Regions from separate parts of the Streptomyces sp. S6 genome, predicted to be linked through region 2. Evidence: riboswitches for the same ligand, from Rfam matches in the RefSeq annotation. Region 2 holds a riboswitch; the other holds the start of a gene.
The links. A riboswitch is a leader RNA that binds a small molecule or an ion and turns the genes downstream of it on or off. The one in region 2 is predicted to bind cyclic di-AMP.
Positions count from the first base shown of each region.

Region 1: it holds a riboswitch for cyclic di-AMP, as region 2 does, so the genes downstream of both, ACVNF4_RS23645 (M23 family metallopeptidase) here and ACVNF4_RS06965 (M23 family metallopeptidase) in region 2, are expected to answer to the same signal.

Region 1 is NZ_JBTYMC010000192.1:454-4,196, forward strand. It holds gene ACVNF4_RS23640 (SGNH/GDSL hydrolase family protein) at 1-677, opposite strand, end outside; gene ACVNF4_RS23645 (M23 family metallopeptidase) at 854-1,834, opposite strand; cyclic di-AMP (ydaO/yuaA leader) riboswitch at 1,837-2,000, opposite strand; gene ACVNF4_RS23650 (alpha-galactosidase) at 2,303-3,743, opposite strand, start outside.
Region 2 is NZ_JBTYMC010000031.1:13,583-17,325, reverse strand. It holds gene ACVNF4_RS06980 (dihydrofolate reductase family protein) at 1-157, shown strand, start outside; gene ACVNF4_RS06975 (alginate lyase family protein) at 218-1,432, shown strand; tRNA gene ACVNF4_RS06970 (tRNA-Met) at 1,484-1,557, shown strand; cyclic di-AMP (ydaO/yuaA leader) riboswitch at 1,800-1,961, shown strand; gene ACVNF4_RS06965 (M23 family metallopeptidase) at 1,971-2,966, shown strand; gene ACVNF4_RS06960 (aldo/keto reductase) at 3,097-3,743, shown strand, end outside.

The sequences.
Region 1 (3,743 bases), on a different contig from region 2:
ACGAGGTACTCCCGGGCCCAGTGGACGTCGTCGCGGCGGTCTTCCAGGGTGCCGCGCGGCGGGAGGGCGGGCCAGGGCTGCTCGGGGTCGGCGGGGACGTCGAGGCCGAGAGTCTGGCCGGCGCGCAGGGCGACCCGGGTGTGCCCGTCGGCCGAGAGGTGGAGGCGGTCGTCGTCCCACGCCCTGCGGTCCTGGACGGAGCGCAGGGACCAGAGGTCGAGGACGGGACAGCCGTACCGGTCGGCGATGGCCCGGACATGCATGTTGTAGGTCGCGATCTTGCCGCGGAGGTGTTTGAGGACCGGCATCTGCCGGGTGTCGAAGCCGGTCGTCACCATCACGGTGCCCGCCGCCGAGGTCATCTGCGCGACGGCCGGCTCGAACCGCTCCGCGACCTCGTCGGGGTCGCTGCCGGGGCGCAGGATGTCGTTGCCGCCCGCGCACAGGGACACCAGGTCGGGGGCCATCGCGGCGGCCTGGGGAAGCTGGTCGGCCACGACCTGGTCGAGGAGCTTCCCGCGCACCGCCAGGTTGGCGTAGGTGAAGTCGCCCTCGGGTCTGAGGTCCGCGAGGAGCACCGCGAACCGGTCGGCCCAGCCCACGAACGCCCCGTCGGGGCCGGGATCGCCGACGCCTTCGGTGAAGCTGTCCCCCACCGCCACGTACGACCCGATCATCACTGTCTTGCTGTCACTGTTCGAATCGTCTGCCACGACAGACCATGATTCACCTTCGAATGTGACCTACGCGACCGTAATAAAGGGTTGACGGGCGGTGAGATAAGCCACCCTCAAAGACTTGCCCAATCCGGGAATAAAGGAGCGCCCCACCGGTGTCGGTGCTGGACGGACCGTCAGACGGAGACGCCGTGCGAGCGGAGGTAGGCCAGCGGGTCGATGTCCGAGCCGTAGTCCGGGGTGGTGCGCATCTCGAAGTGGAGGTGCGGCCCGGTCACGTTGCCCGTGGAGCCCGAGTAGCCGATCGTCTGCCCCTCGCCGACGCTCTGACCGGCCGAGACGGACAGGGACGACAGGTGCGCGTACTGCGCGTAGTAGCCGTCCGCGAGCCGGATGACGACCTGGTTGCCGTACGCCCCGCCCCAGCCCGCCGAGACGACGGTCCCGGAGCCGACGGCCCGCAGCGTGGTGCCCGACGGGACGACGAAGTCGACGCCCGTGTGGTAGCCGCTGGACCACATGCTGCCCGCGACGCGGTAGCCGGTGCCGATGACCGCGCCCTGCACCGGCAGGGTGAAGCCGGAGGAGGACGACACGCTCCCGCCGCCGCCCGCCTTCGAGGAGGAGCGGGTGGACGCCTGGCTGTCCTGGGAGCCCTGCGAGCTCCGCGACTCCTGAGCCTTCTGGGACGACCGCTGCGAGGAGCGGGAGGACTGCGACGACGGGGAGGAGCCCGTGGAACCGCCGCCCGCCGCCTTCGCGCCCAGCGTCAGCCGCAGCCCGGGGTGGATCAGGGACGGGTCGGAGCCGACGGCGTCCCGGTTGTCCCGGTAGATCCGCTGCCAGCCCCCGGCGACGTTCTGCTCCTCGGCGATCTTCGACAGGTAGTCGCCGGAGCGGACCGTGTAGACGGCCGCCGTCCTGCGGGTGGTGGGCGCCGAAACCGGGGTCACCGGGGCGGACTTGACGGTCTGTCCGGGGAGGGAGTCGACGGTGGCCGCGGCGGCGGAGGGGCCGGCCGCGGACGTCGTCTGGGCGTGTGCCCCGGTGGCCCCGATGAGCGGGAGCGCGATGGCCGCGCCACCCGTTCCGGCGACGGCGAGCGAACGCGAGAAGCGAGGCGGCTTCGGGCGGCGGTGCTTACCCCTGGCGGGCATGGAATTCCTCTCCTGCGCCTGCGAGGTGAGCTGTCGGGTGCGGGCAGGAGATGCCCGGCCGCACGGATGCGGCTTTACCCCTAGCCTCTTCCGGAAGACCGGAACAGGCGGTGATTCCTGTGGGTCCCCCGCTCCTGCCGTTTCGCGGTGTGGGTGGGTGCGGTTCCGGGCGGTGGCAGGATTCGGCGTCCGTCCGGATTGCTGGTGAACGTAGGCGACGCGGACTCACGATCACAAGCAGAAGTTGTGTGTGAATTCCCGGCCGTCGATTCGCCACGAGGTTCACGGGCCGTCCGCAGTGCGGACACAACCGGCCCGCATGCCCTATCTCCCTTGAAAACCGCACCGATCGCGTGAACATGACGCGTGACTCAGGGCCAGGAATATGACCCTGGTCACACGTCCGACGTAAGGCGTTTCTTACTCCAGAACGAGACGGATTTAAATCCGCCAATTCGGACAGAAACCTCAGATGCGGCGCAGCCGGAATACCGCCGCGTCCAGATCACCCGTCAATCCGGTCCGCAGCCCGTGATGCGCCAGTACCGCACCCCGGTGAATTTCGCCCGTTTCAAGGCATTCGTACGATGCCGTCGTGTCGATCCCCCGCAGCCGCACCGCGGGAACGGGCTCCCCGTAGTGCTGGGACTGGAGCCAGGCGAGGACGACCGTGTCGTCCCCGCGCACGTACTGCACGGCGCTGAGACCGCCCTCAGGGGCGCGCAGCCGGTGCAGGTCGCCGTGCTGGACCACGGGCCGGATCTTTTTGTAGAGCTCCACCCACTCCCGCGCCTCGGCCAGCTCCGCGTCGGTCCACTCGGAGAGGTCGCCGCCGACCCCGAGCACCCCGGCGAAGGAGCTGACGAACCGGAACTTCAGCGAGCTGACCCGGTGGTTGAGCTGGGTGTTGGGGCTGTCGGTGACCCAGGCGGCCATCACGCGCGCGGGGTGGACCTGGCTGAAGCCGTGCTGGATGGCGAGCCGGTCCAGCGGGTCGGTGTTGTCGGAGGTCCACACCTGGTCGGTACGGCTCAGGATGCCGAGGTCGATCCGCCCGCCGCCGCCCGAGCAGGACTCGAAGGCGACCCCGGGGTGCTTGGCGCGCAGCCGGTCCAGGAGCGCGTACAGCGCGCGCACGTGGTCGACCCACAGGCGCTGCGGGTAGGGGTCGCCAGGCCAGCCGGCGTCGGTGAAGCAGCGGTTGAAGTCCCACTTCACGTAGTCGATCGGGGCGCTGGACAGCAGCGTGTCGAGGCGCTCCCAGAGGTACTCCTGGACGTCCTCGCGCGCAAGGTTGAGCATCAGCTGGTTGCGGAACTCCGTGCGTGTGCGGCCCTCCTGGAACTGCACCCAGTCGGGGTGCGCGCGGTAGAGGTCGCTGTCCGGGTTGACCATCTCGGGCTCGACCCAGATGCCGAACTGCATGCCGAGGCCGTGCACCTGGTCGGCGAGCGGCTTGAGGCCCTGGGGGAAACGGTCGGGGTTGGGCGTCCAGTCGCCGAGGCCCGCGCGGTCGCTGGTGCGCGCCCCGAACCAGCCGTCGTCGACGACGAACAGTTCGACGCCGATGTCGGCCGCCCGGCGCGCGAGGACGAGCTGCTGCTCCTCGGAGATGTCGAAGGTGGTCGCCTCCCAGGAGTTGAACAGCACCGGGCGGTCCTGCGCGGCGTCCGGGATCACGTGCTCGCGCTGGTAGGCGTGCCAGGCGCGGCTGGCGCCGCCGAAGCCGCCGTCGCTCCACAGGGCGGCGAAGACGGGGGTGGTGAAGGAGTCGCCGTCGGCGAGGAGCAGGAGGCCCGACTCGTCGTGTCCGGCGCCGCCGGTGATCTGCACGCGCGCGTCGGGGAGCTGGGCGACGGCGATCCGCCAGGAGCCGGACCAGCCGAGGGCGGCGGTGTAGACCTCGCCG
Region 2 (3,743 bases):
GGCGGGGGTGCGGAGGGTGGTGACGGCGTGGATCGAGCCGGACACGTTCGTTCAAGAGGCTGATGGGAACGGGTTGTTGAGGGAGGCGGGGGTCGAGGTACTAGTACTCCCGGAGTACGAGGGAAGGGCAAAGGCGCCGAACAGCCACCTCCTGTGAGCTGACCCGCCCGGCCCACCCCAACCTGCGCCCCACCCCCGGACGGGCCACGCTGCCCACATGAGACCAGCCACCCCCGTCCTAGCCGCTGCCCTCCTCCTGTCTCTGGCCGCCTGCTCCACAACCCCTTCCGACACCCGCCAAATGGCCCGAGCCCTCCCCCCGGACGCGTCCTTCACGCACCCGGGGGTCCTGGTGAACAAGGCACAACTGGACGTCGCCCGAGAGAACGTGCACGCCGGGAAACAGCCCTGGCTGCGCGCCTACCTGGACATGCGGGACAGCAAGTACGGCTCGTACAAGTACCGCCCGGAGCCGTACGAGAGTGTCGACTGCCCCGGCGGAGACCAGCCGAACCGCCCGGCGCACGGGTGTGTGGAGGAGCGGCAGGACGCGATCGCCGCGTACACGCAGGCCCTGCTGTTCAGCGTCACCGGCAAGCAGGCGCACGCGGTGAAGGCGCGGGAGATCATGGACGCCTGGTCGGCGAAGATCAGACGGCACACCGAGGACGACGCCGGGTTGCAGACCGCGTGGGCGGGGTCGACGTGGACGCGGGCGGCGGAGATCGTCCGGCACACGCCGGGCGCGGGGTGGCCGCAGGACAGGGTCCTGAGGTTCGAGGCGATGCTCAGGAACGCCTACCTCCCGGCCGTCACCCGGGAGGTCCCGGACTACAACGGCAACTGGGACCTCGCGATGACGGACGCGGCGATCGGCATCGGCGTCTTCACGAACGACCACAAGGTCTTCGACCACGCCCTGGCCCGCTTCCGCGCCCGCGTCCCCGCCTACTTCTACCTGGAGAAGGACGGCAGGATCCCGATCGCCCCCGCCCACGCGGGCCTCGACGACCCGGCGAAACTCACGAAGTACTGGTTCGGGCAGACGACGTTCAAGGACGGCGTCTCCCAGGAGACGTGCCGCAACTTCAAGCACGCGGGCTACTCGCTGGCCGCGTCCTCGCACATCGCGGAGACCGCCTGGCACCAGGGCGTCGACCTGTACGGCGAGGTCAAGGACCGGCTGAAGGCGGCGGCCGAACTGCACGCCCGCTACCAGGAGGGGGAGCAGGCGCCGGCGTGGCTGTGCGGTGGGAAGGTCGACCGGAACATGGGTCCTGACCTGGAGGTTCTCGTCAACCACCTGGAGGGCCGGCTCGGTGAGTCTGTCCCGGCCGCGCACCGGCTCGTGGCCCGGCACCGGCCCGCCGGCACGGACGACCTGTTCGTGGCCTGGGAGACCCTGACGCACGCCGGTAACCCGGGGGTCTAGCGGAACCGGTTTGGAGTTCCCCGCGGCGTGTGCCTATAGTTATCTCAACGGCGCGGGGTGGAGCAGCTCGGTAGCTCGCTGGGCTCATAACCCAGAGGTCGCAGGTTCAAATCCTGTCCCCGCTACTGAAAAAGGACCGGGATCCTGGAAACAGGGTCCCGGTTCTTTTGTTGTTCCGGGTGGTCACTCTGTGTATTGCGGAGTTCCCACCTGTCACCCAACTCGCCCGTTTTTCCCCGTCGTTGACCCGAAAATTCCGGGCCAAAAATGTTTGTGGATCAAGCAGAACCGCTTGGAAACGGGCCCTGAGGTCGATTAACGTTCGATAACGCAGCACGGTTGTCCCAGCCGTCACAAGAGACGGCTCCGTGCGCACGCGCCGAATCCCGTAAGGGAACCGGGGAACCACCACCTTGGGGTGAATCACGCGGACGCCCCCGCTCGTTCACGAGCGGACGGTTTACGCGCGTAGGAGACCTTCCCGCTCCGAACCCGTCAGCTAACCCGGTAGGCGGCGGAAGGAAAGGAGTGCGCCCGCGTGGCGAACCCGACTGCCCCAGAAGCCCCCGCCCAGCCGACCTTCGGATTCGGCAGCTACCGCGTCGAGGACGAGGGACCCTGGGAGGAGTGGAACCCCACCGCGGACTCCGTCCCGGCCAAGGGCAAGCACCGGGTCGCCAAGCAGCGCACCGGCGGCGGCGGTTTCGCCCGTAGCTCCACGGTCCTCGGCGTCGGCGTCATAGCCGCCGTCAGCGCGGGCGGCATGGCCAGCGCCAACACGGGCAACGCCCCCGTCTCCATCTCCGTCTCCGACATCCCCGGCGTCGGCTCCCTCGTCTCCGACGACGGCGACCAGGCACCGGAGCCCACGCCGATCGCGAGCATCGTCAGCGAGGCCGGCCAGGAGACCTCCGACGCAGCCGAGGCGCTGCGCAACCGGATCATCGCGCAGGCCGAGTCGCAGGCGACGCAGGCCGACCAGCAGGCGAAGGTCGCCGCGCAGCGGGCCCAGGCCGAGGCCGCCGCCAAGGCCGCGAAGGCCGCGCAGGCCAACGTCAAGGAGGCCAAGCAGGAGGCGGACGACGCGGCCCGCGAGAAGAAGGAGCAGGCGCGGCTGGCCGAGCTGGCCAAGCAGTACTCGCTGCCGACCTCGTCGTACGTCATCACCTCCACGTTCGGTCAGGCCGGGGCGCTGTGGTCGTCCGGGTACCACACCGGGCTCGACTTCGCGGCGCCCACGGGCACGCTCATCAAGGCCGTCCACAGCGGGACCATCACGGAGGCCGGGTACGCCGGGTCCTACGGCTACCGGACCATCCTCACGCTGGATGACGGCACCGAGATCTGGTACGCCCACCAGTCCTCCATCAGCGTCAGTGTCGGCCAGAAGGTCGGGACGGGTGATGTGATCGGGCGGGTCGGGGCGACCGGGAACGTCACCGGGGCGCATCTGCACCTGGAGGTGCACCCGGGTGGAGCGTCGACGGGGATCGACCCCGGGGCGTGGCTGCGGAGCAACGGGATCAACCCCTGAGGGGTTAGTACTTGAGGGGTAGCTCGTGAGGCCTACGGGTCTTACGAGCTGCCTCTTTTTTGCGTGCTGTTTCCAGCCGTTGCGGTCCGGGACGGAATTCGCCCCTCCAGGACCGTTGTTGACGCAGAGCATGACTACTCTGCGCCCTCTCGGCTCCTCCGACCTCGAAGTCTTCCCCCTCTCCCTCGGCGGCAACGTCTTCGGCTGGACCGCCGACGAGACCGCCTCCTTCGCCGTCCTCGACGCGTACGCCGCCGCCGGCGGGAACTTCGTCGACACCGCCGACTCCTACTCCGCGTGGGTCGACGGCAACAGCGGGGGCGAGTCCGAGACGATCATCGGCAAGTGGCTCAAGGCACGGGGGAACCGGGACGACATCGTCGTCGCCACCAAGGTCAGTCAGCACCCCGAGTTCAAGGGGCTGTCCGCCGACAACATCAAGGCGGCGGCCGAAGCGTCCCTGAAGCGGCTCGGGACCGATCACATCGACCTCTACTACGCGCACTTCGACCAGCCCGAGACGCCGGTCGAGGAGGTCATCGGGGCCTTCGACGAACTCGTCAAGGCGGGCAAGGTGCGGCACATCGCCGCGTCCAACGTCACGCCCGAGCGGCTGCGGGAGTACCTCGACTTCTCCGACCGCGAGGGGCTCGCCCGGTTCGTCGCGATCCAGCCCCACTACAACCTTGTCTCCCGCGACACGTACGAGGGGGAGCGGCAGGAGATCGCCTCCAAGGCCGGCCTCGCCGCCGTCCCCTACTTCGCCCTCGCTTCCGG